One region of the Sphingobacterium sp. UGAL515B_05 genome, then DNA from elsewhere that is predicted to be linked to it. Evidence: riboswitches for the same ligand, from Rfam matches in the RefSeq annotation. Region 1 holds a riboswitch; each other region holds the start of a gene.
The links. A riboswitch is a leader RNA that binds a small molecule or an ion and turns the genes downstream of it on or off. The one in region 1 is predicted to bind thiamine pyrophosphate.

Region 1 (10,978 bases):
CCGAACTCGAAAACACAATTTCGGCGTCCATTCCAGCTGCGATAACCTGTTGGGTTTTAAAAAATTCGATAGGCAAGAAGGGGATCTCGGTATAGTGCTGTATCGGGGATTTTTCTTTTCCTAGGATCCTTATATAGTCACGGTAAATCTTACAATGCTGACTTTGGAATTGGTAGGTATCTAAACAATGTTGATTAAAATCATCCTCGGTTTTAATCTCAAAAAAATCCTTCCAGTTCGTCATGGCATTTAAAAATTTAATGGACAAAATTAACTAAAATTTGGAAATATTGTGAGGACTTATAGATTCCTTCTTATCGGAGATCTATTGAAGCTATTTGCTAGTACTAACAATACAGGTATGCAGAGGTTGTAAATTCTGTAATCAGAAGGAAAGGGAAAGCCCTCTGTGTTCAGTATATTGAGGTTTAAGGGATAGATCGGAGTAGGGCAGTAAAGATAAATAAGGGGCAATGTGAGGTCAAATTTAAAAAATTTGACCTCACATTGTTAATTTTTATAACATACCACCATCAACAGGTAGAACCTGTCCGGTTACGTATGCCGATAAGTCAGATGCTAAATAGAGACAAGCATTGGCAACGTCTTCTGGATCTCCAGCACGTTTCAATGGAATCCCGGCTTCCCATCCAGCCACAACTTTAGGATCCAATACATCTGTCATTTCGGTGCGTATAAAACCTGGTGCAACTACGTTTGCACGGATATTACGAGAACCTAACTCTTTTGCGACAGATTTTGTGAACCCGATAATACCGGCTTTTGATGCCGCATAATTTGCCTGACCAGCATTTCCTTGAACGCCCACAACTGAAGACATATTGATAAATGAACCTTTACGGTTTTTCATCATAATTTTCGAAGCGGCTTTTGTAACGTTAAAGACGGATTTTAAGTTGACATTTAATACATCATCCCAATTCTCCTCGGTCATGCGCATTAACAAGCCGTCTTTTGTGATACCGGCATTATTTACAACGATATCTAATCCTCCAAAATCGGCAACGATCGCGTTGATTAATTGTTCTGCTTCTTCGAATTTTGAAGCGTCAGAGCGATAACCAATCACTTTGGTACCGAAAGCCTGAAGCTCCTGTTCCAGCGCCTGTCCTTTTTCGACAGAAGAAAGATATGTAAAAGCGACGTTAGCACCATGTTGTGCAAACACTTCTGCAATTTTCCTTCCGATTCCTTTTGATGCTCCTGTTACTAAAGCAATTTTTCCTTCAAGTATTTTCATCTGTATAAGTTATTTGTTCTTCAATTATTCACACTTAGGCATTTATGTCCATTTTCAACGCCCTGTCTTTCTCTCACAGCCTGTCTGTTACTGGAATTCAATACGAAACATGAACTCGTTTCCATTTGGTTTATCTTGGTTATGCCACAGTGCTTGTGTTTTTTCGATACCATCGTATCAGCGAATAAATGATCTTGTTTTTTAGCTATTGTATACACTATTGCCTTTCGATGTTCTGCAAAAATGTTAAAACTATATTATAACACAAAATCTTTCGATAAATAACGGTTTAAAATAGGAAAACATTGTGTGCTGACCTTGTGTTTATCTTGGAGTGGGGGAGTGTTTTCCGGAAACAATTTTAGAATTTTACGGTAAGCGATCGCTCACTTAGGATTATTTTAATAAATCAATGGTATTTTTGAATAAGTGGTTCTAAAAAGTACAGTTTTTTGACAAAAGACTTGGACGTTTACCAAAAACTATATTAAATTTGCATCAATCACAAAAACATGAGCAAAAAATCAAATAAAGAAGTTGACGTTGTTCTGATCGGCGCCGGTATTATGAGTGCTACTTTGGGTACTCTAATCAATGAATTAAGCCCAGACGTTAATATTGAAATTCTTGAGCGTTTGGATGTTGTGGCTGCTGAAAGTTCTGACGCTTGGAATAATGCTGGCACGGGTCACTCTGCCTTATGCGAGTTAAATTATACCCCCGAACAGAAAGATGGTTCTGTAAAGATTGATAAAGCAGTTAAAATTGCTGAGCAATTTGAAGTGTCTAAGCAATTTTGGTCCTACCTCGTTGATAAAGGCATTATTGCCCAACCTGAAAATTTTATCCGTAGTATTCCACACATGAGTGCGGTTTTTGGTGAAAAAGATGCTAAATTCCTAAAGACAAGATGGGAAACATTGACGACCCAAAACTTGTTCAAAGGGATGGAGTATACCGAAGATACGGCATTGTTGAAATCGTGGATTCCATTGATGATGGAAGGACGCGAGGCCGATGAAAAAATTGCTGCGACAAAAATGGATCTGGGTACCGATGTTAATTTTGGGTCGTTGACACGTGATTTGATCGCTAACCTTGAAAATAAAGAAAATATTTCGATCTCCTTAAACCATGAAGTAATCGACATCGAACGTGAAGACGATGGCCGTTGGGAAGTGGAGGTCAAAGATTTAAAGATAGGAACAAAGAGAGAAATCAAAGCAAAGTTTGTATTTATTGGGGCCGGTGGCCACTCGTTGTTGTTGTTGGAAAAATCTGGAATACCAGAAGCGAAAGGCTATGGCGGATTTCCTGTAGGGGGCCAATGGCTACGTTGTGTAAATGAAGAGATCATAAATACACATCATGCGAAAGTGTATGGAAAAGCTTCTGTTGGTGCTCCTCCAATGTCTGTACCGCACTTAGATACACGTTATATTGATGGCAAACAAGCGTTATTGTTTGGACCATATGCAGGTTTCTCGACTAAATTCTTAAAACAGGGGTCTTACTTCGATCTACCTGCTTCCATCAAATTGTCCAATATCCGCCCGATGTTATCCGCCGGACTTGACAACTTACCTTTGACGAAGTATCTTATTACTGAAGTCATGAAGTCACCAAAAGATAAACTAGAGTCTTTAAAACAATTTATGCCTACAGCTAAATTGGAGGATTGGGTTATCGAGAAAGCAGGACAACGTGTTCAGGTCATCAAGAAAGATGAAAAGAAAGGTGGAATTTTGGAATTTGGTACAGAGGTTGTTTCTAGTGCAGATGGTTCTATTGCTGCGCTATTAGGAGCTTCTCCTGGTGCTTCGACGTCAGTTGCTATCATGATCAGCCTGTTGAAGAAATGTTTCCCTGAACGTGCGAAGTCAGATGAATACCGTAAAAAACTACGTGAAATGATTCCTTCACATGGGAAATCATTGAACGATGATGCGCAACTATGTAAAGAAACGCGTACGCGGACGCACAAAGCGTTGAAATTGATTGATATAGAATAATCAATTCGACAGAAAATATACTTATGGGGTGCTTGGAATGACCATGGTCATTCTCGGCTGAGATTATACCCAATAAAAGCGATTGTAACTCCTTATACAATCGCTTTTATATACCTGATCCAGGTAATGCTGGCGTAGGGATTTAATTTCAATAAAAACGTCCGTTTTTCTCCCATAGGTTTATTATGAATTACACGAAATAATAAACAAGGCGATGACTTCTGAAACAATTTTCGAAGCTTTTATAAAACAGATCCAACAGGCCACCATCGCGGAATGGTTAGGGGTATCCTTTGGTATTTTACAGGTTTGGTTTTCCCGTCAAAATAAATCGATCAATTACATTTTTGGGATTATTGGTATCTTAATTTCAGTATACGTACTCTTCCATGCGAAACTATATGCAGAAATATTGCTACATCTCTATTATTTGGTCATGAGCATCTATGGCTGGATCTATTGGAAATATAGTAGTGATGTTGCTGCTCCCATAACGCATTGTGAGCCGAAAGAATGGTGGATAGTAGGGGGAATCTGCGCTCTCGCTTTTCTGTTGTTTTATTTCGGATTGGTACATTTAACGGATTCGGATGTACCGCTTTGGGACTCTGCAGTTTCCTGTACCGCTTGGGCAGGGATGTGGTTATTGGCAAAACGGAAGATAGAAAATTGGATATTGTTGAATATTAGTAATCTGATGGCAATTCCTTTATTGATCCATAAAGGGTTATTTCTTTATTCGGGTTTGACTTTGTTTTTATTTGTTATGGCATTTAGTGGATATTTTAATTGGAGGAGAATAATAAGTGAAGAAAGATATGCAACTCAGTAGCGAAGATATCGCCATTCTGAAAGATAATCAGACTAAGGGAATCCATCAGAAAACATTGTCGGATGGACAACTCGAGCTCATTTTTCGTCGGAAATGGTTTAAGATCTGGGTTCCACCTGCATTGGGTGGATTGGGATTAAGTCTACCTGAAGGGTTCAATTTATTGGCTGACCTGGCTTATTGGGATGGGGGATTAGCCTGGACAGTAACGTTATGCTCGGGAGCAAATCTCTTTGTCGGTTTTATTGATCCGGTTTTAGGAGATCAGATTTTCAAAACGTATCGGGTTTGTTTTGGCGGCAGTGGACAGGCATCAGGTACAGCTACACGTGAAGGGGAACATTATCGGCTCCGCGGTTTTTGGAAATATGCTACCGGAGCTCCTCATTTAACCCATTTTACCTTAAATGCTGCAATTCAGGAGGCAGGAAAACCCGTTTTGGACGAAAAAGGTGAACCACTGATAAAATCATTTTTTGTGGATCGTGACCATGTACTGGTGCATTACGACTGGGATACATTTGGATTGGAGGCTACGGCTTCGCATTCCTTTTCGCTGGAAGACATACTCGTTGATGGTAGGCAGTCTTTTGAGATTGATGCGGCAAAAAGTACACGTAGCGAGCTGTTGTATCAATATCCCTTTATGCCTTTTGCGGAATTGACTTTACTGGCCAACTTTACGGGAATGTATAAGCGCTTTCTGGATTTAATCGAAAAACTATTTGTGTTAAAAAGCAATCAATCCAAATGGGAGAAGACTGAAAGTAAAGAAGCGTTTAGGGTACTCGATGACTTTCAGCAAGATTATGTTAATCGGAGGGAAACAGTAATGAATTTGGCCGCTCTTTCTTGGGTAAATCTTCATGATGGCAATGATAATGCAGCGATTTATGAACAGATAGGGGTGCAAAGTCGAGATTTTGTGGAATCTATCTTGACAAATACAATAAGGCTCTATCCGCATACCGGAATTTCGGGGGCCGCCATTGATCATGAAATCAATATAATCTTCCGGAATATTTTTACGGCTTCGCAACATAAGTTATTACAGAAGGATTTGTAATAAGAAAGACCATCATTTGATGGTCTTTCTTATTATTTAGGAATGTAAATTTATGCGGTGAATACAGCGGCTCGCTGAGTTTGTGCCAATTTTTTTTCTTTGGATTCACCAATTAAGATCCTTAGAACTCGCATTTTTAAGCTGTATTGATCCTTTTTACAATCTATTTATAATTTTACACTTTTACTCATAAACCAGGCCAACATTATCAACCCAAAGGCGGCTCTCGGTATTTCCAATATAAGCACCGCCATTACTAGAAGAAAACTGTACAATTAAATGAGTTACGGCGTCATCTTTAGTTCCCCAGCCTACTTCATGGATTGGAACGATAGCACCTTTGCTATTTCTAGTATAATAAGCATCTGAATTATCTTTTAGCCGCATATCTGATGTATAATAGCCTTGTTTACTGATATCTCCATAGTTCACGGGTAGACGATATTGGTTTATCCAGTTGCTTACGGTTTTATCCAATAATTTCCATCCCGTAGCAATGCGTTTCGCATAAACATTTCCATCTTTATCTTCCCATCTTTTCTGTAGAAGAATCTGTATTTCGGCTTTGTCGGTTCTTTTTGCATCCGAACCGTTTCCCAAGCCATTGACGTATCTAGAAGCTCCTCCAGTGATGACTTTATAGTCAAATTGTAAGGCTTTTGGTTTTTTTGAAAATGGAATACCGGTTATAAGTTTACTTTGAGGATTCTTTGTACTTTTTATGGGTTCAAGCATCTCTCCTAAAAAAATGGTTCCAGATGCTAAGACATTAATGTTTATTACACCAAATACTTTTACGCGCTCAATCCGTGTTTCGAGCCGAGCAGCATAGCCTTTGTCCCGAATTTCCGGAAATACTGTCACACTACCTTTGGTGATCCCACTAACAGTGGCCAATACGGACGACGTTGCCCATGGTGAGTTTTTATTTTGATAAGGCGTATTGATCGGAAGCTTCTCTTTGGAACCTGTAATTTCATAGAGGTATTGTGTCTTCCCGCCTATAACAAATGACTCTTTAACTTCCCGCTTTAGCCATTGGTCCATATGACCTAGGGGTAGGGCCTCTACTTTCTCGTTTTGGGCTTTTGTCGCAGCAGGAAGTAAGGCTAGGACTAAAAGCCATGATTGTAATTTTATATTCATTATATTTTTAATTTTCGATAGTACTATTCGCAGTGGTAAACTGACGCTACAAATTGTTTGTTAATTTTTAATACCATTCTTTTCAAGCATTTCGATATCCATTTGCTTCAGGTTCATCTTTCGATAAGGAACAGCGATATCGTGATCGTTAAGATAGAGGCGCGGGGCAATCTTAAAATCTTTATGAATTAATGATAGTGTGGTATCCAAATAAGGGCTGTACAGCTGGGCCGCATTCAACATTGTGTGGAAGACGGCATTGCTTGAAATTGGTTTTTTACTGTTTATTCTTGCAGCCTGTATGGCATTTTTATGGTCGGCTACATAGGAATCTGAAAACCACATAATAAACGGAATTCTTAATTGATAATATGTAGGCGTCGGTGAAGCATGTAAAAATTTGTTTCTATTATCATCCATCAAGTCTTCACCATGATCAGAGGTGTATAATAGGGCGACTTTTGCACTCGTTTTGTTCAAGGCATCAATGGTTGATGATAGAAAGTGATCAGTATACAAGATGGTATTGTCGTAGGCGTTGACCAGTCTGTCCTGTTCAGATCTGCTGACATTACTGATATGGTCGGGCATGTATTTTCTGAACTGTTCGGGATAGCGATCCATGTATTTAAAATGCGATCCATAGGTATGGAGTAAAATAAATAAGTCACCTTTATTTTCCTGGATCTGCTTTTGCATTAAAGGGATAAGCTCTTCGTCATAATGATTTTGAGTGACTCCGGTTTTTTTGTTCGTCGTGCGAAGCGTTTTATACACTTTTGCACTCTTGGTAAAATATTCGATAAAAGAGCCATTTTCAGCTTGATTGGACAGGGATATCGTGGTGAAGCCCGTTTCATTAAAAGCTTCAACAATACCTTTTCTTTTGTATATGCTATTATAATCAGTGATTTTGACATCCGATAAGAGGATCGACACACTCTTATGTGTTGTATTGGACTGAGTTAATGCATCTTTAAATACGATCAAGTTTCTTTGCCGCTTTAAGCAGGGGTTCGTTTCTCTATGATATCCATATAGCGACCAATTGTCGGCTCTGCCAGTTTCGCCAACGACTAGTACATAAATCTGTCTTTTTGAAAGATCTGATGATTCCCTTTTTGCATCGAACTTAAACAAATTTGAAGTTTCCCGATAGTGTTTTATTTTATCTATCTTTCTAATAGCCAAAACCAGATTGTTTATCGCATTAATCGGATATATGTCGTTTTTGAAGATAAGAGGATCGTTATTTTTTAGTGTACTGAATGCGGATAACAATAGAGCCAATACTAAAAATAATGTTGCTGACAGTTGAGTCTTCCTTCTAAAGATATTGCTTAAATAGCTCTTTTGGATCCATTGGCGTATAGCGAAAACCAGAACCGGGACGTAGAGCACGAGTACTAAGGCGATTGAGGGTAATAGGCTGCTGAGCAGTTCATTGATCTCCGAAGTATTGGTGGAGGCTACATTGAGGAACATATCCACCGCGATTCCGTCCTCACCATACAGGTAGAAAAGTACGATCTGAAAAGCATGTAAAAATAGGAGTGGAAAGGTTAGCAGCAGGCTAAATCCTGTATTTTTTAACACAGAAAAAATTAGCATGTACAGTCCCAACGGAAAGAATAAGATAGTCAACTTTCCTAATCCATCTACGGGTTGGGTCATAGCAAAATAGAAACTGGGAGCCATATTTACTAAAATGTAGTACCAGAATAGAACAATTGGATTTTTTGTAATTGTCTTCATTAAAATGCTTCGTAAATATTGAAATAGAAACCGTTTTGTCCTCTACCAAAGCCGTAGTCAAGGCGCACGTTTACTCTGTTTTTGAATTCCCATCGGTAGCCTAGGCCATAGGTAGGAAGGGTATGTGACCAGTCGATTTTTTTTGTGGATTCGAAGACGTTTCCGGCTCCGCCCCATAACGCGGCACCATGACGGCCATGTATTTTTTGCCGTAATTCCACCTGGCTATTGAGCTGGTTACGATCACGGTATTGCCCTAAAAAATAACCCCTCATCTGCCGCGGTCCACCTAGTTTTGATATCATTGTCCAAGGAGTTTCCCTACTGTTAAATTCTCCGTTAAAATCGAAGGCAATAAGGCCGTTTGTCCATAAATTTTGATATGCTCTTGTCGTGAACTTTATTGCATTAAAGAAATTCCCGTTTCCAAAAATAGCCGGGAAGAATGTTTGTTCATATTGAATAAATAAGCCTTTACTTGCATTAGGAATAAAGTCTCTACTGTCGTAGGATGCTAGAAGACCCCAGCCTATCGCCGTATTCGTCGTATTTTGGTCAGGCTTAAAGGAGATATCCTCAAAGTTTTTGCTGCGAATATTCTGCGCCGAGAATATTAATCCAACATACGTATTGCGAAGTATTTTTCGCTGTAAGTCGAATTTTAGTCCCAAGTGGTATTCATCATATCGCGAATATAGACCTGATGCGCCGGCCTCATAGCCAATCCCATAGAATCTGGTCGGTAGGTATTTAAAATTCATATCGTAATTCAGGCGATATTTATTCTCGGGAAAAATTGTTGTATTCTGGACACCGATTGAGAAAAAGCCACTTGTGGTAATATTGGCGTATACTGCAACATCTGAGGGCGGGAGACTTAAATCATGTTTATCAATTCTGTAAAGTCCTGAGGCCATCAGGCCTAAGCCAAGTTTTGTATCAACAGAATAGTTTGGCCCACCTATAAATGAGATGTCAAATTTACTTTGTGACTTGTCTTTTTTTGCCTCTTCAAAATAACTCGTAATTCGTTTGAAAAGATTTTTTTTAATATGTAAACTGTCTTGTAATACTATTACGCTATCCTGCTTCGTTGGCTTTGAATATGTCAATTCCTGAGCAGATGAAATTGTAATGGAAAATAGAAAAATTGTGGATAATGCAATCCAGGTAAGTGTTTTTGTCATTGTAAAATTTCGTTGGTAAACGATGATGATAGGAAGAAAAACCTAGCATGATATTAAACGGGATGTTAAAAGAACAATTTTCAACATCGATTTATACCCTAAAAAGAGTTAAGGATAAAAGAAATAAATAAAATATATGTTTAAACACATAAACAAAGGTAAGACTTTTTAGCCGATCTGTATCGCTGTAAAGTCAAGGTAAAGTAAAAACGACTGCGATTTACTTTAAAGTAGAAAACGCCAGCACGAATTATGATGTTTTCGCTAGAACCAATTATTCAAATTTGAGGAATGGCGGTCTGAAGTTTTTCCTTTCTTACAGCTGCTTTGAAATTGAACAATATGCATCGATCAGAAATCGAATAGCAACTTCTATATTTTTATTGACAGCTAATCGGTCATAACAATTTATCATATAGTAACCAACGATATATAGCTATTCCATTTATTTTCTGTCATTCAATTTTCTAACTGGATAGATGTTATTCATGTTAAAGGCCGGTATGGTGTGATTCATTCATTCCAATAGGATTGGAAGTCCTATCATTTTGAGAAAAATGCTATCAAAATGATAAGGTTTTTTTTAGTCGTTATGTGTTGTTTTTATATTCAATATGTTGTTATTCAGCTTGTTGTTTGTTTTGTTTTGTTGTTGGAATACAATTTGGCATAATGGATTTAAAGAAATGTAAAAATGAACAATACAAATGTTAAATGGGAACAGAGACAAGAGCCGCCTTCGTTTCGCCAATGGCTAGAATCGTACCACCTCATGCTGATTGTCATGCTAGCGGTATTGAATGTCGGTGCAATTATAAAACATTTTAGTGCAGTTTAATAAAATAAGAAAATGATAACGTTTGTATTAATTATCGCAGGTATAGCCTGCTTCGGACTATTCATCAAGTCTATTGGCTTTTTTGAGAAAATTTGAAAAATGAACGAAATAAATGAAACATTGGCAAGTCACTATCTGGCCAAACACTATGGTGAAATAAGGGAACAAATCGACACATTGTCTTCCCGTAGAAATTTCGCCGGAATATTTCAAGCTATTGTAAACCACTTCAATCTACTGGTTTCAGAAGGACAGCTTGAAAAAATAGGTGTTCGGTTAAAATACATGAGTTGGCTCTACAAAAGAGGAAATGAACATGTGCGTGATATTATTGAAAACCTATTTGTACGCTCTTTTCGAGGCATGAGAAGAAGATGTACGACAGAACAGTGGATTTACATGTACCAACATATTCCGCAAAATCTTAAACAAATATATCTGCTGCAGAACAGCAACAGTTATATCACTCAAAAATCTTTTATATGACAGCATTATTTGTGGTAGCTATCGGTGTATTTGTATACATCTGCTATGTACTACTAAAACCAGAGAAATTTTAAAAAGCTATGACCGATGGGAGGTGGATGAGGTATGCCCTCATTTTACAGGATTTCATCGGGTAGTTTAAAAGAAAAAACTGAAATAATATCAATAAAAAATGAATACAGAAATTTTAGGAATAATCGTCATGTTTGTCGTATCGGTATTACTAGCAATACCGTTGGGCAAGTACATTGCAAAAGTATATGCTGGCGAAAAAACACTGCTTGACCCCATATTTAATCCCCTGGAAAGGATCTTTTATAAGGTTAGTGGTATCAATCCTCAGGTTGAAATGAACTGGAAACAACAGATGGTGGCGATGGTCACGATTAATTTGA
Region 2 (10,978 bases), 1.7 Mb from region 1:
TCCATTGCAACTTGCCATACTTTTTGTGTGCTTCCCACATACCGGCAACAGACCCAGGGATGCCTGAGGCCAATTGACTGTAAAGACTCAACTCAGGAATAACATTACCTTGGGCATCGAGATACATATCCCGGGATGCTTTTAGAGGGGCTTTCTCACGAAAATCTAAGGCATCTAAATTACCCCGATGATCGCGGTAGAGCATAAAGCCGCCACCACCAATATTTCCTGCATTTGGATAAACAACTGCAAGAGCAAATTGGACGGCAACTGCAGCATCTATTGCATTCCCACCTTGTTTTAAAATCTTTACGCCCACTTCTGAAGCCAAAGGATGCGCTGTGACTACGGCAGCCTTATTAAAAGTACTGGCCTGCTCGACCTTAGAATTTAGCTGTTGTTTCGTCGCACAAGAGGCAAGGCATATGCTCGCTATGAGCGAATAGGTTATGAATTTATACATCGTATTCGATTTAAACTTTAAATATTATCACAAAGAGTTGTACAAACAATACGATCTCCAATTATTTAAGTTTTTCGTTGTTTTTATGGCGGTCGGCATCGCGAATTGATTTCTTTTGAAGATTTTGTTCCAGAGCTTCTGTTAGATCAATTCCCGTTTGATTGGCAAGACATATCAAAACGAATAATACATCGGCCATTTCATCTGCTAAATTGACTTCTTTGTCTGATTTTTTGAAAGATTGCTCTCCGTATTGCCGAGCCATTATTCGGGCAACCTCACCGACTTCTTCCATGAGTATGGCGGTGTTTGTCAGTTCGTTGAAATAACGTACTCCGGTACTATTGATCCACTTGTCAATAACTTCTTGTGCTTCTTTAATTGTCATCTTGTTCAATAAAAAATTAAAAGTTGTCCTTATCTTTTGTATCCATTACGATGGTAACTGGGCCATCATTCAATAGGTCGATTTTCATGTCTGCTCCGAATATGCCAAGTTGAACCTCTTTTTGGAGCAATTGACTTAACAATAAAGCCATCTCTTCATACATTGGTTTGGCTTTATCCGGTTTTGCTGCTCTGATAAAAGAAGGTCTGTTTCCTTTTTTTGTTTGAGCAAAGAGGGTGAATTGTGAGATGAGTAAGATATTTCCGTCTATATCCTGTATCGATTTATTCATCAGGCCCTGTTCATCCTCGAAGATGCGTAAGTTGATGAATTTCTGTCCTAACCATTTCAGATCTTCTGTTGTGTCTGCTTCTTCAACTCCTAATAAAATCATTAAACCCTTCTGGATCTGGCCTGTAATCTGATTATCTACCGTACAAGAGGCGTTTTTCACTCGTTGTATAACTGCGCGCATAATGAAAAGTATAAAACCAAAGGTAAAAATTCCGATTGTTAAACACGATGTAATGTGCAATTTATCCGCCATATTAAATGAAAAACGTCTCTTGCTTCCTCAGGAAAAAAGAGACGTTTTTTTATTTAAATAAATTGTTTCTAAAATTTGAAATTCAAGCCCAATAGGAAATTTGTTGGTGCCTGAGGGAAATAGAAATTATAATATTTTCGGGTATCACCTTCCATCCAGCCAAAGGTGTAGCCATTGGCTTCGTACTTCTCGTTGAGTATGTTGTTGACCTGTAAAGTTGCACTGATGTTTTTGATACCTAAAGCTGTAAAGCTATAGTTTGCTAACAGATTGTTGACAAAATAAGAGGAAATGCTCCTCTCTTTCGCAGATGAATTATCTAGATATTGTCTTCCTACAAATTTGGATAGAAGAGAGAATGTAAGTGATGTTATCGGACTATAAGAAAAATTACTTGACAAAATCGTTCCCGGAGATAAAGCAATGTCTGTTTTTGAATAAAATATCCTTGTATTACCTATAACCTCTTCAAAATCTTTAATTTTATTTTGGCTGAAACTAGCTGTTGCTTTCCAGTTGAACTGTTTGCTGATGTTCCATGATCCATCGAATTCAAGCCCCATTCTATAGCTATCTTTGACATTTTGTCGAATTGGAGAGCCCGTATCACTGATTTCGCCTGTTGGGATCAATTGATCTTTGTAAAACATACCATATCCATTCAATCCGATGTTGAATTTTTCATTTGTAAAGCGATAGCCAAATTCGATGTCCTGCATTTTCTCTGGGCTAGGGTCTGGTAAGGCGCTATTTTTCTCTATAAAATCCTTGCGAACAGGTTCTTTTTGTGCAAAGGCATAAGAAGCGTATACATTTGAATGGTCATTTAGCAAATATGTTGCCCCAGCTTTAGGATTCAAGAAATTAAACTTAGGATGATAATTATAATTTTTTACCTTATCGTCATCACCATACATGTGGTAATCTACATTCCGATATTGAATATCGGCCATTAATATCCACTTGTCTAGTTTGTAATCGACCTTTAAGAAATTACTGAAATCATTTTTTTGTGATTTCCCGAAGTAATATTTGTCGTCGAGAAAACCGGTTGATGCATATTGTGCCCAAATCACCTGGCCATAATGTTTTCCTTTGTATTGATTATAAGCTCCACCCCAAGTAATTTCAAGCTGATCATTCGGTCTGTAATTTAGGGCATAGGTCATGCCATAAAAATAATTATCAAGCCATCTCCTACGGACGAGATCTGTTTTTTGTATGGTATCTTTACCAATGATGACGTTAGGCAAACCGTATTTACTTAGTTTATCTCCCGGTCTCATTTCTTCATAGTAACCATAACCTCTTGTATAGTGTAGGGCTGTATTGAGTGTCAATTTGTCGTTCAGGATATTGGTATAATGAAGTTGATGATGTTTCTGCGTATAATTATCTGTTTGATTCTGATACGTATATAGATTATAATTCCGGCCTGCGTTCATGAAACGATCCTTCTCTGCGCCCGAGATTTCGAGTGCATTATCTGCATAGTCATCCATGCGCGATCGATCGCCAGTAATCAATGGTTCAGGAACGCCATTCCAGGCTTGATATGTCTTTTCTTTTCCCCAGAATACAATCCCTTTTAAAATATGTTTTTTGCCATAATAGCCTCCGTCCACATAGAAAGACTGTAAGTCTGAACTACCTCTCTCGATATAACCGTCGCTGCTGATACGGGATAATCTAGCATTGAAGGCAAATTTGTCGTTGATTAGTCCGGTACCTACCTTGACTGTATTTTTCCAGGTATTGTAAGAGCCAAATGAATTGTTGAGTTCTGCGTAAGGGGTTTCGACTAACGTATTGGACTGAATATTTAATGAGGCTCCAAATGATCCGGCACCATTCGTCGAAGTCCCAATACCGCGCTGAACTTGGATGCTCTCGGTAGAAGAGGCAAAGTCGGGAAGGTTTACAAAAAATGAACCCATACTCTCCGCATCATTTAAAGGGATTCCATTTAATGTTACGTTGATTCGTTGATTATCCGATCCCCTGATTGTCATTCCGGTATAACCAATGCCTGCACCGGCATCGGAATTGACCTGCACGGATGGAGTCTGATTTAAAAGGAATGGGATATCCTGGCCGAGGTTGTTACGCGTTATTTCTTCTTTGGAGATGTTTTTAAAGGTTGTAGGAGCATTTCTTTTGGCACGGGTAGATTGAACAAGCACCTCTTCCATTTGAATAGTACTTGGTTCTAATGCTACCGTAAGCTCCAAATTGTCTTTAACATCCACATTTCGACTCCATGTCTTATAGCCAAGTGATGATACCTGGATCTGGTGCTTACCTGCATTGATACGATATAGTTTAATCAGTCCATTTTTGTCCGATTGGCCAGTGATGGGTGCCTGTCCATCTATGGACACCGAGACATTCTGTAAGGGATTTTGATTGCTCTTGTCTATAGTTCTAATTGTCAGATTTTGTTGCGCAATGGCAATTTGGCTTGAAATAGTAGCTAAGGAGCTACAAATCAAAAATTTGATCATGGTAATGTATTTTGTTTGAGTTAAACAAATCATAGCAAGGGGTTACTATGACCGCACTATTTAACTAACCTCTCCCTACGCCAGCATTATCTGGATCAGGTGCACAGAATTTAATCTGTTGGGTATAATCTCAGCCTTTATTTGTGTTCCTGACAAAACAAGGCACCCCTATTCGACGTTGCGAATATATAAATTTAAAATTGAAATGAAGTATAAAGAAGTAATTTATGACAAATGGAAAAGTGCGGATTTATGATATTATTTCCTTTTGGTTAAAAATTTATGGAAATTGTTGTTTTTGGTATATATTGTTCTTTTTAGGTACCTTGGCATGAATTTTTCTACTAGAGGTATGTATTTATACAGGTCAAAAAATTTTAGTTACTAAATTGATAGTGAGGAGATAAAATGTTAAAATATTTAAGCGCTAATTATATTCTACCGATTACTTCAATGCCGATAAAAGACGGTATTGTTTCGGTAGATGAGGAGGGAGTAATTCAAGGTATCTATGACCCAACTTCATTTACACCTGCAGATAAAGTTAAGGTTGAGAAATATGAAGGAGTGATAATTCCAGGTTTTATCAATTCACATTGCCACATTGAATTGTCGCATATGAAAGGTATTGTTCCTAAAGGGACAGGACTTCCAAGCTTTCTGAGTAAGGTGATGACTACGCGATCGGCATCGATGAAGAAAATCGACGATGCGATGGCTAAAGCCGATAGAGAGATGTACGAAAATGGTATTGTCGCAGTCGGAGATCACGCCAACACTGATAATTCATCAAAATTAAAGGAAGATTCTCAGATCCTGTATCACACGTTTGTGGAGGTGCTTGGAATTGAACCTGATGAAGCGGACTTTAAATTAAAGGAGGCTAAATCATTGACCCAGGAGTTTAGGAATGGCCATGTATCGATTACGCCACATGCCCCATACTCGTGTTCGAAGGTACTTTTCAAAAAGTTCAAGAAGATGGTTTCGGAAACAAATATTATCAGTATTCACAATCAAGAAAGTGAAGAGGAGAATAAACTGTTCCGTTATAAAATGGGTGAGTTCTTGGACTTTTATAAAAGTATAGGGAAAAATGCTGATGCGATTAAGGCGCAGGCAAGAAATTCGATTCAGTCTTATCTTCCTTATTTGCCTTATCCAAATAAATTATTGTTGGTTCATAACACCTATACCTCTCTTAAAGATTTGGATTTTGTAGAACGTATGGACCGTGATGTGATGTGGTGTCTCTGTCCAAAGGCCAACCTTTATATTGAGGGAACATTACCAAAGGTTCAGAATTTTATGAATGCCGGACAGCGTTTAGTCATCGGAACAGACAGTTTAGCTTCAAACGATACATTGTCCATTTTGGAGGAGCTAAAAGTGTTGCATGCGCACTTTGAGGATCTCGACTTCTTGCAGACCATTCAATGGGCCACAATCAATGGTGCTATCGCGTTGAACATTGAGGATGAATTTGGGTCACTCGAAGTGGGTAAAAAACCTGGGATTGTGTTGTTGGAAGGGATGGAACACATGCGCCTCAATGAAGATGTTAAGGTAAAACGTTTAGCGTAGTATTTAATTCCCCAAACTTCTGTACTTTTGCTCTTATTGAACCGTTCATGACTTTAATAACAACACTATAGTCATGGTAAATTCCATCTGACCGATGGAAGAAAAAATAAGTTACAGATGAAACATTTGAATATTTCAATAAGAGGTAAAGTACAGGGAGTCTTTTTTAGATTGACAGCCAAGGCGGTTGCAGATCAAGTGGGTGTTAGGGGCTTTGTTGTCAATTTAAAAGATGGTTCTGTTTATATCGAGGGCGAGGGCGACGATTTTGCACTAGATTCACTGTTGGAGTTCTGCCAAGAAGGGCCCGAGGGTGCAATCGTTGAAAGTGTTGAGGTAAAGGAAGGCGAAATGAAGGGCTTTTCCAATTTTGAAGTAGTTAAAAGAGTTCAATCTTAAGCCGTTTCGCCTTGTCAGTACTTAAAAAATTCGCCGGACAGACCATGATTTATGGCCTGAGTACGATTATAGCCCGTATGCTGTATTTCGTCATGACGCCATTGTATGTCCTCAAATACCCACCTGCTTCTTACGGAATATTTACCAACATGTACGCCTGGGCATCCATGATCAATGCTGTTTTGGCATTTGGTATGGAAACTACTTTTTTTAGGTTTCTCCAAAAAGTCGAAGAAAAGGATAAAAAGCAGGTTTTCAATAATAGTTTTATCGTCATTGCCTTTTTGGCTACATTATTTTTTATAACGGCCATTGTCTTTGCTGGCACCATTGGTAGTTGGTTGAATAAGGGAACTTACAATGCCGATTACGAGAGTTATGTAAAATATTTCGCCCTCATATTGGCATTGGATGCATTAGCTATTGTTCCTTTTGCGAAATTGAGATCGGAGGGAAGGCCTATTCGATTTGGTACTATCAAATTGGCCAACATCGGTATTATGGTTCTTCTTAACCTATTCTTTATTGCGCTAGTTCCCTATCTGATAAAAGATGGTGGTGCTTTGGGTACTTGGTGTTCCGGCTGGTATAGAAATGAATGGATAGGTTATGTATTTATTTCTAATATTGTGGCAAGTGCGGCGACCTTCCTGTTGCTCCTGCCTGAAATGAAAGGGTTTTATTTTAAACCCGAAAAGCAGCTAATCTTAAAGATGCTATCGTATAGCTTTCCGATTTTAATAGCTAATATTTCTTATATCATCAACGAAAATTTAGATAAAATTGTGTTGCCAATCTACCTGCCTAAGGATATTGGTGATCGCGATCTGGGGATCTATGGGGCCGTTGGAAAATTAGCGATGTTTCTGAGCATTTTTGTTCAGGCTTTTCGGTTGGGCGCCGAACCATTTTTCTTTTCTTATGCAAAAAATGCTAATGCAAAGAAGACCTATGCGTTGATTATGGAATATTTCGTAATTGCCATGATGTTAGTTATGCTGGGGATTACAGCTAATATTGACTGGCTGAAGTATTTTATTAAAGGAAATGTGGAAACTCGTGACTTATATTGGTCTGGACTTTTCATCGTTCCGCTATTACTATTCAATTATGTGCTGTTGGGAATCTATATGAATCTTTCGGTCTGGTATAAGCTTTCTGACCAAACACGTTACGCTTTGTATATTTCATTGGTAGGCGCAGGAATTACCATCGTTGCAAATTATTATCTGATCCCAAGATACAGTTATGTGGGCGCATCAATAGTCACATTTCTGGCCTACTTTTCTATGGTTGTGCTATCTTATGTATGGGGGCAAAAACATTATCCTATACCTTATAAATTGGGCAAGATCCTGATGTATATATTCGCGGGAATATGTTTCTCCTACCTTTCTTACTTTGTGTTTAATCATAATGTCTTCGTTGGTAATGGGCTTTTAGTTGCTTACATTGGAGGTGTATTTTTGATGGAACGAAATCAGCTCAAGCGATTCGTAAATAAAGATGCTTAACAGAAAAAAGGTCGTGCTAATGTTAACTTAGCACGACCTTTTTCCTTATAAATTGTGGACTTCAGGATTATACCATTTCTGTTGAGAAATTGTGTTCAATTTCATGAAGTACCTCAAGAATCTCAGCTTGGCTTTGTAAGCTGACCAACTTCATTCGGTGTTCTTTAAAGTTAGGGATTCCTTTGAAGTAATTCGCATAATGCCTGCGCATTTCAAAAATACCCAATTTGTCACCTTTCCATTCAATGGATTTGTTCAGATGAGTTCTGCAAACCTCGACACGTTCGGCAATAGTTGGTCCTTCTAAACGCTCACCAGTATTGAAAAAATGTTTTATTTCTCTAAAGATCCAGGGGTATCCGATTGCTGCACGGCCAATCATAATGCCATCCACTTCAAACTCCTGCCGCCATGCCGCAGCTTTTTCGACAGAGTCTACATCGCCATTGCCAAAAATTGGAATCTTGATGCGCGGATTGCGTTTGATATCACGAATCATAGACCAGTCCGCCTGACCTTTATACAGCTGCGCGCGCGTACGTCCATGAATAGCAAGTGCTTTGATCCCCACATCTTGTAACCTTTCGGCAACTTCGTATACATTTTTTGTGTTGTCATCCCAGCCAAGACGTGTTTTCACCGTTACGGGTAAATCCGTAGCCTCAACGACAGCTTTTGTCATTGCAACCATTTTATCGATGTCCTGTAGTAAGGATGAACCAGCTCCTTTACAGACTACTTTTTTAACTGGACAGCCGTAATTGATGTCGATTAAATTAGGCCCTGCTTTTGTGCAGATCTCAGCAGACTGACGCATACTTTCAATATCTCCACCGAAGATCTGAATGCCAATAGGACGTTCATATTCAAAAATATCTAGTTTTTGAATTGACTTTGCAGCATCCCGAATTAAGCCTTCCGAAGAAATAAATTCAGTATACATTAAATCAACACCATTCTGTTTGCACACATAGCGAAACGGAGGATCACTTACATCCTCCATCGGAGCTAATAACAATGGGAATTTACCCAAATCAATATTTTCACCAATCTTGACCGACATCTTCGATAATTTTTTACAAAGGTACAAAATTTGGCATTAGTATAAAGTTAGCTAACTGTCACGAGTTTAGAGCCGATTTTTGATCTCTACAAATCCTGTCGAACGTTGACCGTTCGAATCGCCAACCCCACTAAATTCATAGTTATGTGAAAGTATAGTCTTCCTATCGTCAGGGTTTGATTTCCTTATATTTCTTTTACAAATTCTTTGATAGCTTGTCCAGGATCGGCTGTCTTCATGAAATTTTCACCAATTAAAAATCCTTGGAATCCAGCTTTTTTTAAGGCTTTAATTGTCGAAGGATCAGATATACCGCTCTCAGATACTTTAATATATTCTGTTGGTATTTTGTTCAGGAGATCATAAGAATGCTGAATGTCGACTGAAAAATCTTTAAGGTTTCTATTATTGACACCAATTGCATCAATGTCATCGAAAAGATTATCCAACAGTTCCTGTTCGTTGTGCACTTCAAGTAAAACATTTAAACCCAATTGGTGTGCATAGGCTGCAAATTCCTGTATTTCCTCCTTTTTCAGACATGCTGCAATTAAAAGGATGATATCTGCTCCATAAGCTTTCGCTTCGGTGATCTGATATTTATCCACGATGAATTCTTTTCTTAAGATAGGAATGCTAATAGCCTCGCGTGCTTTCGATAGATCTTCTAAATTGCCTTTGAAAAATTCGCCATCAGTAAGAACCGAGACTGCCGAAGCACCTGCCTCCTCGTATGCCTTTACAACATCTTCCACTGCTGAAGTACTATTGATGTCTCCTTTTGATGGCGATGCCCTTTTGTATTCCGCTATAATTCCTGTTTTTTCAGGATCAAGAATAGATTCTCTCAACGATAGACAAGCCACACTGAAATAGGGATAGTTTAATAGTTCCTCAAAAGGAACTAAAGCTTTTGCTTTTTCTACTTCTATTTTTTTTCGTTCAATGATTTTATCAAGTATATTCATTTTTTTAGATGTTAGATTCCCAACCAGTTTTCAATTAATTTTTTACCATTTGTGGTCAATACCGACTCTGGGTGGAACTGCATTCCCCTTACATCGTATTCGGTATGGGTTAAGGCCATAATGATGCCATTCTCGTCGATCGCTGTTACCTTTAGGCTAGCTGGTAGAGTGTCTTTGTTTACAGCCCAAGAATGGTAGCGTCCAATTTTGGAATCTTTTGGGAAGTCCCGAAACAATTTCTCTGACTCATCCACAACAGTAATATTTGTTGCTACGCCATGCAAAGGTTTTTCCATATTGAATAGTGTACCACCAAAGACTTCTGCAATAGCCTGTTGGCCTAAGCAAATACCTAATATACTTTTATGTGGAGCGTAGGTACGGATAACATCAAGTAATAATCCAGCTTCTTCTGGAATACCTGGACCTGGCGAAAGAAGTATTTTATCGAAAGCATCAATATCTTCCAGTTTAAATTTATCATTTCTCCATACAACATATTCTTGATCTAATTCCTGTAACAAATGGACCAAGTTGTAGGTGAACGAATCGTAGTTGTCTATAACGACTATTTTATTGTTGCTCATAACCTTTTGCTATAAAATCTTGATTAATATAATTTTCAATTTCCTGGAATATGGACTGAATAAATTCGATTGGCAAATGAAATCTTTTTGCCAGTAGGACATAATTACTGTCCAGGTTCCGAATGATATTCTGCTCTTCGTTTTGCTCATCCTCGAAGGACTTGCCTTTGCCGATATAGGTTTTTCGTAATGCCAATAGCTCAACGATGCGGTTGTCAATGGTGTCTACCGAATCATGGATATGTTGCTTGTTGACACAGTATTCCAATGGTCTGATCATAATGTTTCTGCTAATTGTAATGCTTTTCGTAGCGCAGCAATTTTGTTATTTACTTCTTGTAGCTCCATTTCGGGGTCTGAATCTAATACGATACCGCCACCGGCCTGATAATGTAAGGTGTTTTGTTTACTTAGGAAGGAACGAATCATAATGGCATGATTAAAGTCTCCGTTAAAACCCATGAATCCGATTGCACCCGAATAAAATGAGCGTTGTAATCCTTCGTAACGATCAATCAATGTCAACGCCATATGTTTTGGAGCTCCTGAAAGCGTACCTGCTGGATAAGTATCACCTACGATGTCAAATGGGTTGATATTATCTTTTAATATGCCCGTTACTTTGGAGACCAAGTGGATAATATGCGAGTAATATTGTGGTTCCATGTAGGACTCAACTTTAACTTGGGTGCAATGTCTACTTAAGTCATTGCGGGCAAGATCGACGAGCATAACATGTTCGGAAGTCTCTTTTGGGTCTTCTTTGAGCTTGGTGGCTATCTTTTGATCTTCCTCCATGTTACCTGTCCGTTTAAATGTTCCTGCAATAGGGAAAATCGTCGCTTGTTTCCCGTGGATACGCAGTTGAGCCTCAGGCGATGATCCGAAAAGTTTAAAGTCACCATAATCAAAATAGAAAAGATAGGGCGAAGGGTTGATGGAGCGGAGCGCACGATAGACA
Region 3 (10,978 bases), 1.9 Mb from region 1:
AACATTGTACATCTTGCCTCAAATTGTCACTTATTGCTGAGTGAAATCGTGACTTGTGGTCGGAAGATGTCTGGTGAAGAGTTTATGTACAATCATTTTCAGAATCTAACAGAGTGTTATGTGAACGGGAGACTTGTTGTGAAAGACAATGTGTTGCTGCAGCCAGATCGGATGCCAATTCAGGGATTAGGTATTTTGGAGGGGTACACGCACCAGGGAACTTTGATCTACCTTAATAGTGCCGGTGTGAATCCTGGCGAATGGATCGAGGCTTTCCATGAAAAATATGGTGAAACCAAAAACGTCGCATTTGGTATTAGTGAATTGGAGCATGACGGTTTTATGGTTCGTGTGTTGGGACATGGCGCCGAACAGCTTTATCTTCTTTTTAAAGAAATGCAGCAAGCGATGTGGGATGTTCTGTTTTTGAATTGATGGGACAAACTCGCTCATGGGTTAGATGTAACCGCGGCGATGAAATTACCGTGGTTATTAGGGAAAGCTTTAAGAGCTTTTGTGAACAAATGATAAACAATTAATTATATTCCAATGAAAAATAACATCCTAGCTTTTATGAAAGCATTTTTTAAAGGATTTGGGCAAATTATGTTACAGGGTAACATTTGGACGGGTATTTTATTTATCGGTGCCATTATTTATGATTCGGCCCTGATGGGGTTTGCAGGGATACTTGCTAATTTAGTTGGCGTTTTGACTGCCAAGTTGATGAAATTTGATGAGGATCATATCAATGATGGACTCTTCGGATTTAATGCTACACTTTACGGTATTGCTTTGGTGTTCTATTTCCAAACCAATGTTTGGGTATGGGGAGCTTTGATCCTGGGGTCTGCATTAACAACGATCTTGATGGGCTTTGCATTAAAGAAAAACCTGCCCGTATTTACATTTCCTTTTATCTTAATTACCTGGATCGCATTGTATGTGTTGAGTATTCCAGAATTGGCCTTACGTACGGTACCCGAACACTTTGTGGATATTCAGGAAATGGATGATTTCTTGATTGAAGGCCATGCCTTTGGTCAGGTTATTTTTCAGGGTAGTTTAATTGCTGGATTGATCTTTTTCATTGGGGTTTTCCTGAGCAATCCCATGGGAGCACTTTACGGTTTCGCTGCTGTTATCATTAGTGTTTACATTTCGCACCATGGCCATGAATCTGCAGATATGACCAATAATGGCATCTTTAGTTTCAATGCCGTGTTGGTTGGCATTGCCTTGAGCGGTCCACGTGTCCGTGATGGCGTATATGTATTAATTGCTGTAATTATCGCCACCTATTTTGATCACTTTTTGATTCACAACGGGTGGACGACATTGACTTTCCCTTTTGTGGTTGCAATGTGGGCGATGCAACCGGTCAAACTTATTGATAAGTGGTTGGTGAATAAATTTTCATCAGCCGAAGGGACTTCTTAGTCCTTTTTGTAAACTAAAATTTTATGTATGTTTAAATTTCGTTTAATAAAACTATTCCCAATAATGCTCTTATTGGGAATTCATGTAAATACAGTTTACGGGCAAGTTAGTCCGCCGGGATTGGGAAAAGCAAGGACCGCATCTTGGTCCGTTCTGGGCTTACGCCGTAAACTGGATAGTGCAGGAACCAAAGAGGCACTAACCTACATCGGTCTGGGTACCAAAAGTACACCCGACGATTCAAATCCATTTCATAAGCAGGCCATTTGGGTGTTAAACCATGAGGTCTATCATAAATTTGCCAAAAATCAACAATATAGCTATGCATTGAGCTATCGTCGCCAAAACATTTATGATGAGGCCGCACCCTACCATAATGAAGGTGTCGAGCAAGAATTTAGGTTGTATGGACGATATGCGTATACATTTACCCTGAATGATCGTTTGAAATGGAAAAATACCTTGAGGCAAGAGTTTCGAAAGTTCTTTACAGCTGATTTTCAGAAAACAGAAGAGAATTTTCAATTTAGGACCCGCTTGAAGTCGCAGCTAAATTTTAAAATTTCAGCTAAGAATAAGCAAGAACTGGCTTTGAGTGCAGAAGGGCTTTTTGCAATCAGTAAGCTCTACGAACCTGTTAGTACCTGGTCCAGCTTTGGCTATAAAGAGACCCGTCTGGGCTTCTATTACATGACAGATATTCCTAAGACACCTTTGCGATTGGATCTGGGGTATATGAACGACTTAATTAAAGGCTATGATAAGGTGGATTTTGGCGTTCATTATCTAGCCGTAGATTTAATCTGGAATCTGCCTTATCGTAAAAAGCATTAGCCGGCCATAAACTTATGTTTTCGATAGTCACTGGGTGAATATCCAGTGATTTTTTTAAATAGCCGAGTAAAATAAGAGGGGGATTGAAATTTCAGCTCAAAGGCTATACCTGCGATATCTCTCGTAGCATCCTGCAGCAGAATCTGGCTATGTAAGATACTGATTTCGCTGATCCATTGTTTCGGTGGTTTATTGGTCGCTTCTTTCACACATTTATTGAGGTAATTTTCTGAAATATGCAGTAAGTTAGCATAGAATAATACGTTTTTATGATCAATGTGGAATTTTTGTACATATTCGCGAAAACGAAAAGCGATATCCAATTGCCTGCTCATCGGAGCCTTTGTCTCGATATCTGATTTTATCACTTTCAATAGGATACATTGCATCATTGAAATGCAAACTTCCATGACACGGCCTTCTGTAAAAAGCTCCTCTTCCAATAATATAAGCATTTGCTGGATCCAATGCGCTACATGGGCTTTAAGTGTGGTAAAAGGATGGGAATTGAAAAATTTGATATCGTTTATACCGAGTTCGATATCCGTTACAATTTCATTTTCATAGACCACAAAAAAACCTTCGACATCATCAGAGATTGCCAGCGTGGCCGTGATATTACCTTGTTTGATGTTGATGACCTGATTTTCGGTAAGGGTATAAGACGCGCTTTCGAGATGCTGGGTTAAGGATCCTTTCGTTACAAAAATGAGAAAATTAAACGTTGTACGATAGGGGATGACAGGCATCAGGATACTGCGTAAGTAATTTTCAATTCGATAGACTTGAATTTTATTCTCATTGAATAAATTATGCTCAGAAACATCAGGTAGAAATAACTTTTTATACTCGTAATTGTTGATGATCTTAATCGAATTTTTCATAGTCTTAAAACAACTTATTTACGCATGAAATCAAATAAAATGGATAGTTGCATGTAGGACAAATATACTCAAAAGTTTGCTAAAAATAGGGTGAAATCCAATGCTTTCATTCAAGTAATTACTGTGCTAATGGAGTGTAAAAGCTTATTTACTACATATTCTCCTGGTTCCCTTTTAGAAACTCGGAGGTGAAATGTTGTTGCTGTTTTTCATGGCTAAATTTCTCGCTGTTATAGGAAGCTGAATGACCTTTAGGTATCGATAGGGAGGACCATTTATCATCCAAACATATTTTTCCGATATAGAGAATCTGCCCGATGTGGTAAGGATAATGTGCGAGTTGCCGCAAGATCGCTTCCATGACGGTATGGCCTTGATTACGGATATAGATGATTTTAGCGAGATCTTCTTCTCCGAGCGATTCAATTGCTCGAAATAGACAAGCCCATCCAGCATTCCAATAGGTAATAAGCTCATCGCGATCTGTCCAGCTGTTCTCAAATTCCTGATCCCGGTTCCTATTTTCTTTTTCGCCATCTGTGCTGAGAAAATCGGTCCAGCGGGAAAGCATATTTCCACTTAAATGTTTTACAATTAATGCAATGCTATTGCTCGATTCATTGGGGTGCCAAAAGAGTTGTTCAGTGCTTAGTTGTGTAAATGTTTTATCACCCAATGATTTGTAATATTGAAATTGCTTTATACAAGCCGCTAAAAAATTATCCATTACGCCGAAAGTTTGTCATTTATATTGCATCTTAATATACAAAAATGTCGTGAAACCGAGACCTAAAATAGTTTTTTTTGAACAGAAATCTGGTATTGCTTTCGATCTCACTAATTTCCTGATACTGCTTTTTTAGGTGATTAGTGTGTAAATATAGAAGGAGAAGGAGAAGGAGAAGGAGAAGGAATGGGGGATGCGAGCAAAAGGTAGACAAAAGCAAAGGTGATACTGGGGTTGTATCACCTTTAAGCTAACTAAACATTAAACATAAATAAACAGTCTTTTTTAAAGACCACACTAAAAATTAGAGCACTACTCTGCCGCTAGTTGATTTGTCAACCTGGACATTTTTTGGCTGATTTTTTAACGCAATTCTTGCAGATGTAGAAACATTTCCCTGTAAGTTTTCTTTCACGCTGAGCGTCACATTGGCAGATGAATTTGCTTGTACTTGGGCATTTGTCGTGGAGAAACGGCTCATATCAACCGATGCCGATGAATTGGTGTTCAAATTTAAATTTGAAGCGCTACCCGCAATTTCCTGCTTAGACGAACTGCTTGCTGCTACTTGCAAGTTTTTACTGCTGACTTCTGTCGTTAACCTACTTGAAGAGCTTGTTGAAAGGTTTATATCATCCGCAATTAATTTTTTTAGCGATATTTTTGCGGAAGAGGATACGTCTACAGAAATTTTGTTTGCCTTAATCGTTTCATCTGTATAGATTGAACTGCTGGATGATGCCGAAAAACGTGTCGGTATTTTGCTTGAGTAAACAGTTACGCGATTGTTTCTCGCATTTCTAATTTGTGAATTTCTCTTATACTGCACATAGAGTGTACCGTTTTTAACAGTCGTTTCGATAAGGGATAAATGCTCGGGATTATCAGCCTCAACAACAACCTCGTTGCGATTAGAATGAATATAATCTACACGTAATGAAGTTGCCGATGAAATGCCATCTGGAGCAGTGATTTTGCGTGTTTCGCGTTCTTGTGCCTGAGCTACATATAAAAATGAAATAAAGGCAATGGTTAAGATTCTTTTCATTATTTTTCTGTTATTAGTTTAAATATATTACTACTGAAAGTTTCATTTTAATTTCCCTTTTTTTATCATTTCTAATGTGCATGTACCTATACCCGATTGTTAACTGCTACCTATAGTATAATAGTGATGCCAAAACTTTAAATTGGCTTAAGGCGTTGATTAACAATACCTTGTTTTATGGGTGATGTTTTAGTTTATGCTCATTTTTGAACATCAACTGTTCGGTATCGGACAGTCGACTGTTTGCAATATTCTTTTTACCATACCCTTCTTGTATAGGCCGCTAACCAGAATTGATACTCTAATTGGGAAGCTGTTACAAATACTTGTCGCATCTTCTCCCGTTTTGTTGCAGTAGTTTCTGCAGCAATTTTGTCAACATAGTTTTTGGCCTTGATCACTCCCTGTGCAAAATCATCACCGCTATAGGTTTCTATCCATTTGGAATAGGGATTTTCCTGTGTATTTGCTGTCGATACAATGTGATCTCCGACCTCCTTATAAATCCAAAAACAGGGGAGTGTTGCCGCCATAGCGACCTCGACGCTCTCGAAAGCGGCTACGCTTTTAAGAAAATGGACATAATGATGGCAGGTTGGTTCGATCTTGTTGCTCTCGTCGGCAGCACTTAAATCAAATTCCCGAAAATAATTTTCGTGTAGCGCGCTTTCAACAAGAAGCGCATTGCGACCAAATTCGAAATAGTCCAATGCTTGTTGGTTATCCGCACTTTTTGCACCTATATAGGCGAGCACACGGCCAAATTCTTCTAAATAGAAAGCATCCTGCTGCATGTAAAATTGAAATTTATCCAGGGGAAGACTACCATCACTAAGCTGAACGATAAACGGCATGGCAAGTATATCTGAATAAATAGTTGTTATAGAATCCCAGGCTTGATCAGTCCAGTTCATATTGAATAAGTTTAAGTGGGTTATGGAAGTGATTTAATGGCCCATTTCCTTTGCCAATAAGAAGATCTTTACTACCGGCTATTGCTGCGTGTATATAGGCCAATGCGAAATCTACCGCGCTATCGAGACCAACGCCTTGTGCCAAATGGCTCGCAATTGCTGAAGAAAGCGAACAACCCGAACCATGTGTATTTTTGCTGTTAATTTTTTGTGATTTGAATTCAATTGGTGGATTCTTTTGCTGGAATAATAGCGATGTTAGCTCTTGACTACGGAGATGTCCACCTTTAATCAAAACGGATTGACAGCCTTTTGCCAGTAAGGTATTTCCCGCTTTTTCCATCTTCAGGACATTGTCTATAACTTCGTCCACCAGGACACCTACCTCATCTAAATTTGGTGTAATCAGCGTTGCTAAAGGAAAAAGAAGTTCTATGCAGGCCTGAATTGTATCATCATGAATGAGCTTGTGTCCACTCGTTGACACCATGACTGGATCAAAGACGATAGGCCCTTTATATTCTTTTAAATAGCTGCTAATAAGCTTCACAAGTTCAATATTGTGTACCATCCCTATTTTGATTGCGCCGGGATAGATATCATCAAAAATCGCATCCAATTGATCCTTGACGGCTGCAGTAGGGATTTCATAAATATTTCTTACACCTTGTGTATTCTGTACTGGCAGGGCGGTTAATACATTCATGGCATAACAACCTAATGCAGATATCGTTTTGGTGTCTGCCTGTATGCCTGCTCCACCACTACCATCGAACCCCGCAATGCTGAGTACGGTAGGGACGCGGTATTTTTTATCTTTTGTCATTTTAATAGTTCTTTTAGTTGTGCACTGGCCTGTCTGGGGTCTTGGCTTCGGCAGATGGCCGAAACGACTGCAATGGAGTCTGCACCTGCTTTCCAAGCCTGTTCAGCGGTTTGCAAATTCATGCTGCCGATTGCAATCAATGGTTTTTCCGTCCTAGTCCTAAGTTGCTTTAAACCCGAAATTCCCCATTCGGTTATCGTATCCACTTTTGTTCTCGTTGAAAAAATGGGGCTTACACCAAGGTGGTCGACAGCGCACATTTGTTGACTTTCTAGCTGTTGAACAGCTTCTATGGACCAGCCTATGGTTAATTTATCACCATATTTTTCGCGAATAGCGAGCGGCTGCACATCATTTTGCCCCACATGTATTCCCCATGCCCCGATCTGGTCCGCGATTGCTACGGCATCATTGATCACGAGCGGAATACCGTAATGATCGGTCAGTTTTTTCAAACGGATGGCTTTATCCAAAAATGTGGCCGGATCGTCAGCTTTTTCGCGCAATTGTATAAGATCGACGCCACCAATAATGGCCTCTTCAGCGACATTTAGCCAATTTTGAGGATAACAGTCGCGCTCAGAAATGACTAAATATAAAGGGTAGGGAAACAGCGGATTAATGCGCATAGTGTTTGATCTTGAGCGTTGATTTTAGACGTTCTGCATTGAGCTGATAGAGTTCATCATAGAGATTTAACTGCAGGCTACCTGGGCCAGCTGCGGTTTGGGCAGCGCGTTCTCCCGCTAAGCTCAAAATGGATACACCGGCAACTGCTGCTTCAAAATAGTGGTCTGTAACACCTAAAAATGCCCCGATGAGTGCAGTAGCGCTGCAGCCAAGTCCGGTAACTTGCGTCATTAAAGGGTGACCATTATAGACTTCAACCCGGTATTCTTCCGAAAGGATATAGTCTACTTCTCCAGAAATACAGATAATGGAGCCGGTTTGCTCTTGCAATAATTGGCCAAATCGGAGGGCATCTTTACTCGCTGTCGTGCTGTCGACTCCTTTTGTGTTCGGTTGGTTGAAATTGTACAGCGTCATGATTTCTGATGCATTTCCACGAATAACCGTTGGTTTGAGATCCAGTAGATTGGATAATAAATCATTGCGGAATGCTGATATCCCCGCACCAACAGGATCAAGTACCCATGGCCGTCCAATGGTATTGGCATGTTCGGTAGCAACCAGCATAGCTTCGGCAGTAGCTTCACTCAAGGTGCCGATATTAATGACAAGAGCTTGTGCAATATCGACAACCTCGCGTACTTCTAATGGACTGTGTACCATCACAGGGGACGCTCCTAGGGCTAAAAGTGCGTTGGCAGTATTGTTCATCACGACTAGGTTTGTGATGTTGTGTACGAGGGGTTTTTCGACCCTCAGCTGCTCTAATAAATTGATAATTGAATCTTCCATTCCTTTTACATATGCTAAGATGTACTGTATGGCCTTGGCGGGAAGAAGAGCGATAGCCTGTGCAGTAAAGGAGTATGCTGTACAGTGGATTTTTGCTTTTCCCTACGCCGGTATAAACCGAATCAGGTTCAAAGGGACTATCTCAATTCTATACAGAATACCCCCAAAGCCAGACCAAACTTAAACAAAAAAGTGGACTTTTCATATCCGTCATTTTTCGATCACTTAGCTTGTTGAATTAATCGACCGTATTTTGATCGGCACTCATTTCAATATATTCAACAGGGGTATAGGTAACCCGGGCAAAATTTTTGGTCAAAAGTTCGGTTTCCAAAATCTTTCCACCCTGAAATTTTAAAAACTTCTCGCGCCAAATCTCATTTTTACGAAAGAACTGATTGTCAATTTTAAGAAATTGATGTTCTTTTTCAAAGACATGATAGGCAAAGTCAAGTTCTTGATCGACCCTCAATTCGCCTTCTAAACATTTGTCTGTAAACCAGAGGTTTATTTGAAAGGTGTAAGGCGTGTTGTTGGTGAACTGATAATCGCGATAGTTATAAAAGACGGTAGCTCCACTACCGAATGGCAAAACACGGCCATCGTCCGGAAAAGGGTCAAAAGAGTGGTGATAACGTTCATTGACGGTGAGTGGACTATGGATAACAAGCCAATGGATGAGGTTGGATATTTGACAGATTCCACCGCCAATACCCGCTCTTGCTTCACCAAAGGATAACTCCATTCCGGGCAGATATCCTTTTTTTACAGTGGGTAGTCCAACGAGTTTACAAAATGAAAAGGTTTCCTTCGGTCTGATCAGAATGCTATTAATCTGTGCAGCTGCAATTTTCAGGTTGGTAACTTTGTTAATCTGCAATTGCATATTATTTTCGCCCAGTTTTTTTAATAAGACAGACTGATGCTTCTTAATACGAAAGGGAAGTTTTTCAGCTGATTTAGCTGTGCTGTATTTTTTGTTGTCAATTAGCCAGATGACTTTTCTTTGTACTCTTCTTACCCATACCGCAAAAAAGTAGAGTATGGGATGGCGTTGACTGATCAGTTTTCTTTTTCTCAATTTGACGTTTTTGTATCGCTATCAAAATTAGTGCAGAAATGTGTTTTTTGCCGTATTTTGTCGCATATTTTTTATCAAAGTCAAGAATCTTATTTCCGGAGTTTAGCGCAGTTTTTCAGTTTGTTTAGTTGGTTTTCCTTACCTGTATGTACTTTGCCGTTAACTGTCCCTCCTTGTTATATATCAAGTTTTCGTAGGTACAGTTTCCGCGGTCTTTTACAATTGATTTTTGTTGTAATACACCCTCATAATAAAACTCATCAATCGTTTCGTTGGCTCGGTAGGATCGCTTGATTTCAGCTGTCAGGCGGTCTGATTGATCGAAGGTCTGACGCAGCGAATAGTCACTTGTTTCCGGACTATCATACTGATAGTGGACGCGACTTTCTCTTTGATCATTTCGGCCCGAAATCTCTTCAGTAATTCGATTCTGTTGATCATAACTGTAAATGGTCCAGTCTTTCCGTTGATAGACAAAATGAATGGATTCACTTTTTATAACCTGGAGTTTACTGTTCAAGTGATAAATCATCGCCGATTCAAATGTAGGATCGTAGGAAATAATGGCATTTGGGAGATACCTGTAAATTGTACTGCTGCTCCATTTACTGTTTTGAAGGTACTGTATGGAGTCGATAAGTCCTACTTGATTATAGAACCTTTTGTTGTAATAATTATTTCCCCCGGAAAGATTGTTCGATGTGATCTCTTTGCCTTCTTGATATACGGTCGTCGTCGTTGCACCGGATTGCACCTCATTTTCGTCCGAAAACTGCTGCATTACATAAGTGCCGTCACATATCTTCTTACGCTGACTGTAATAAAGAGGAAGAGCGGGATTTGCGATAATAGCCGCTGCATATTGACCGGATGGAATAAATTGAACTTGTGCGATTGAATCAAAGAAATGTTGGGCATTATATTGTACCGAAGCTTTCGTTGATGCAATTTGTGCGCTGGTGTTTACTATCGGTTTGGCTGCTGCCAGATAGGTATTACTATCGTATATGATCTTAGGTTTGGCTGATCCATCAAACAAGATCATGGCATGACGTTGCTTCAATGACAATACGTCGATAGTCCATTGGTGATTTTTAACGATGAATGTAAGTTTTTTTGCATCGGTTTTTGTGACCAATAACTTTGTTGTGCTAAAAGGCACTTGTTTGAAAACCTCAGCAGCATTTTTTTCGTGTAGACGCATGATAAAATCAGTTGATTTATCGGACTCATTGGTTACAAAAAGAACTGCATGCGTTGGGCTAGCTATGGTTAGCGATTTTACTGTTTGCGATGCTGCGCTGGGACTATATAACAGCAATATCAACAACTGAATGATAATCGGATAAATGTGCAGTTTCGCGTTATAATTCATTTGGGTCGATATTGCTGTTGTTGATTTTGCTATTTATTTAATACTTCTTTCAAAAATAATAAGGTGTGCTCCCAGGCACGTTTAGCCATTACGGGGTTATATTCGGCTGACTCGGGATTCGTAAACGTATGTCCAGAATTTGCGTAGGTAATTATTTGCCAGTCTGCTTTTCCTTCATTTAATTCCTTGACCAATCCATCGTAATCTTCTTTTGATACACTTTTATCGGCTGCTGGGTGCTCAATGAGTACTTTTGTTTTGATCGCAGTATTGGGTCTATCGGCAGCTTTGGATAGGCCGCCATGGATACTAACCACAGCATTAACGGGTAGGTCGGCTCGCGCTGCTTCTAAAGCACCCGAACCTCCAAAACAATAGCCGATGATAGCAATTTTCTTTGGATCCGCACCCTCTTTTTTCAGTTGTT

Region 2: it holds a riboswitch for thiamine pyrophosphate, as region 1 does, so the genes downstream of both, OK025_RS05535 (TonB-dependent receptor) here and pnuC (nicotinamide riboside transporter PnuC) in region 1, are expected to answer to the same signal.
Region 3: it holds a riboswitch for thiamine pyrophosphate, as region 1 does, so the genes downstream of both, thiM (hydroxyethylthiazole kinase) here and pnuC (nicotinamide riboside transporter PnuC) in region 1, are expected to answer to the same signal.

The regions. Positions count from the first base shown of each region.
Region 1 covers NZ_CP109907.1:5,967,296-5,978,273, reverse strand. The annotation lists gene OK025_RS25035 (acyl transferase) at 1-244, opposite strand, end outside; gene fabG (3-oxoacyl-[acyl-carrier-protein] reductase) at 518-1,261, opposite strand; gene OK025_RS25025 (malate:quinone oxidoreductase) at 1,774-3,273, shown strand; TPP riboswitch at 3,288-3,432, shown strand; gene pnuC (nicotinamide riboside transporter PnuC) at 3,488-4,105, shown strand; gene OK025_RS25015 (acyl-CoA dehydrogenase) at 4,092-5,171, shown strand; gene OK025_RS25010 (PCMD domain-containing protein) at 5,355-6,317, opposite strand; gene OK025_RS25005 (phosphoethanolamine transferase) at 6,378-8,072, opposite strand; gene OK025_RS25000 (BamA/TamA family outer membrane protein) at 8,072-9,259, opposite strand; gene OK025_RS24995 (hypothetical protein) at 10,197-10,583, shown strand; gene kdpF (K(+)-transporting ATPase subunit F) at 10,580-10,657, shown strand; gene kdpA (potassium-transporting ATPase subunit KdpA) at 10,756-10,978, shown strand, end outside.
Region 2 covers NZ_CP109907.1:1,349,511-1,360,488, reverse strand. The annotation lists gene ggt (gamma-glutamyltransferase) at 1-463, opposite strand, end outside; gene OK025_RS05545 (nucleotide pyrophosphohydrolase) at 525-851, opposite strand; gene dtd (D-aminoacyl-tRNA deacylase) at 868-1,326, opposite strand; gene OK025_RS05535 (TonB-dependent receptor) at 1,467-3,902, opposite strand; TPP riboswitch at 3,957-4,082, opposite strand; gene OK025_RS05530 (amidohydrolase family protein) at 4,311-5,486, shown strand; gene OK025_RS05525 (acylphosphatase) at 5,604-5,885, shown strand; gene OK025_RS05520 (lipopolysaccharide biosynthesis protein) at 5,930-7,399, shown strand; gene dusB (tRNA dihydrouridine synthase DusB) at 7,467-8,462, opposite strand; gene trpC (indole-3-glycerol phosphate synthase TrpC) at 8,648-9,430, opposite strand; gene OK025_RS05505 (anthranilate synthase component II) at 9,442-10,017, opposite strand; gene OK025_RS05500 (chorismate mutase) at 10,004-10,297, opposite strand; gene OK025_RS05495 (anthranilate synthase component I family protein) at 10,294-10,978, opposite strand, start outside.
Region 3 covers NZ_CP109907.1:4,067,757-4,078,734, forward strand. The annotation lists gene OK025_RS16445 (urease accessory protein UreD) at 1-435, shown strand, start outside; gene OK025_RS16450 (urea transporter) at 550-1,440, shown strand; gene OK025_RS16455 (DUF2490 domain-containing protein) at 1,468-2,274, shown strand; gene OK025_RS16460 (helix-turn-helix domain-containing protein) at 2,271-3,158, opposite strand; gene OK025_RS16465 (DUF1572 family protein) at 3,310-3,885, opposite strand; gene OK025_RS16470 (GIN domain-containing protein) at 4,190-4,933, opposite strand; gene tenA (thiaminase II) at 5,191-5,847, opposite strand; gene thiD (bifunctional hydroxymethylpyrimidine kinase/phosphomethylpyrimidine kinase) at 5,834-6,673, opposite strand; gene thiE (thiamine phosphate synthase) at 6,670-7,302, opposite strand; gene thiM (hydroxyethylthiazole kinase) at 7,292-8,095, opposite strand; TPP riboswitch at 8,178-8,270, opposite strand; gene OK025_RS16495 (VanW family protein) at 8,334-9,176, opposite strand; gene OK025_RS16500 (hypothetical protein) at 9,301-10,551, opposite strand; gene OK025_RS16505 (dienelactone hydrolase family protein) at 10,581-10,978, opposite strand, start outside.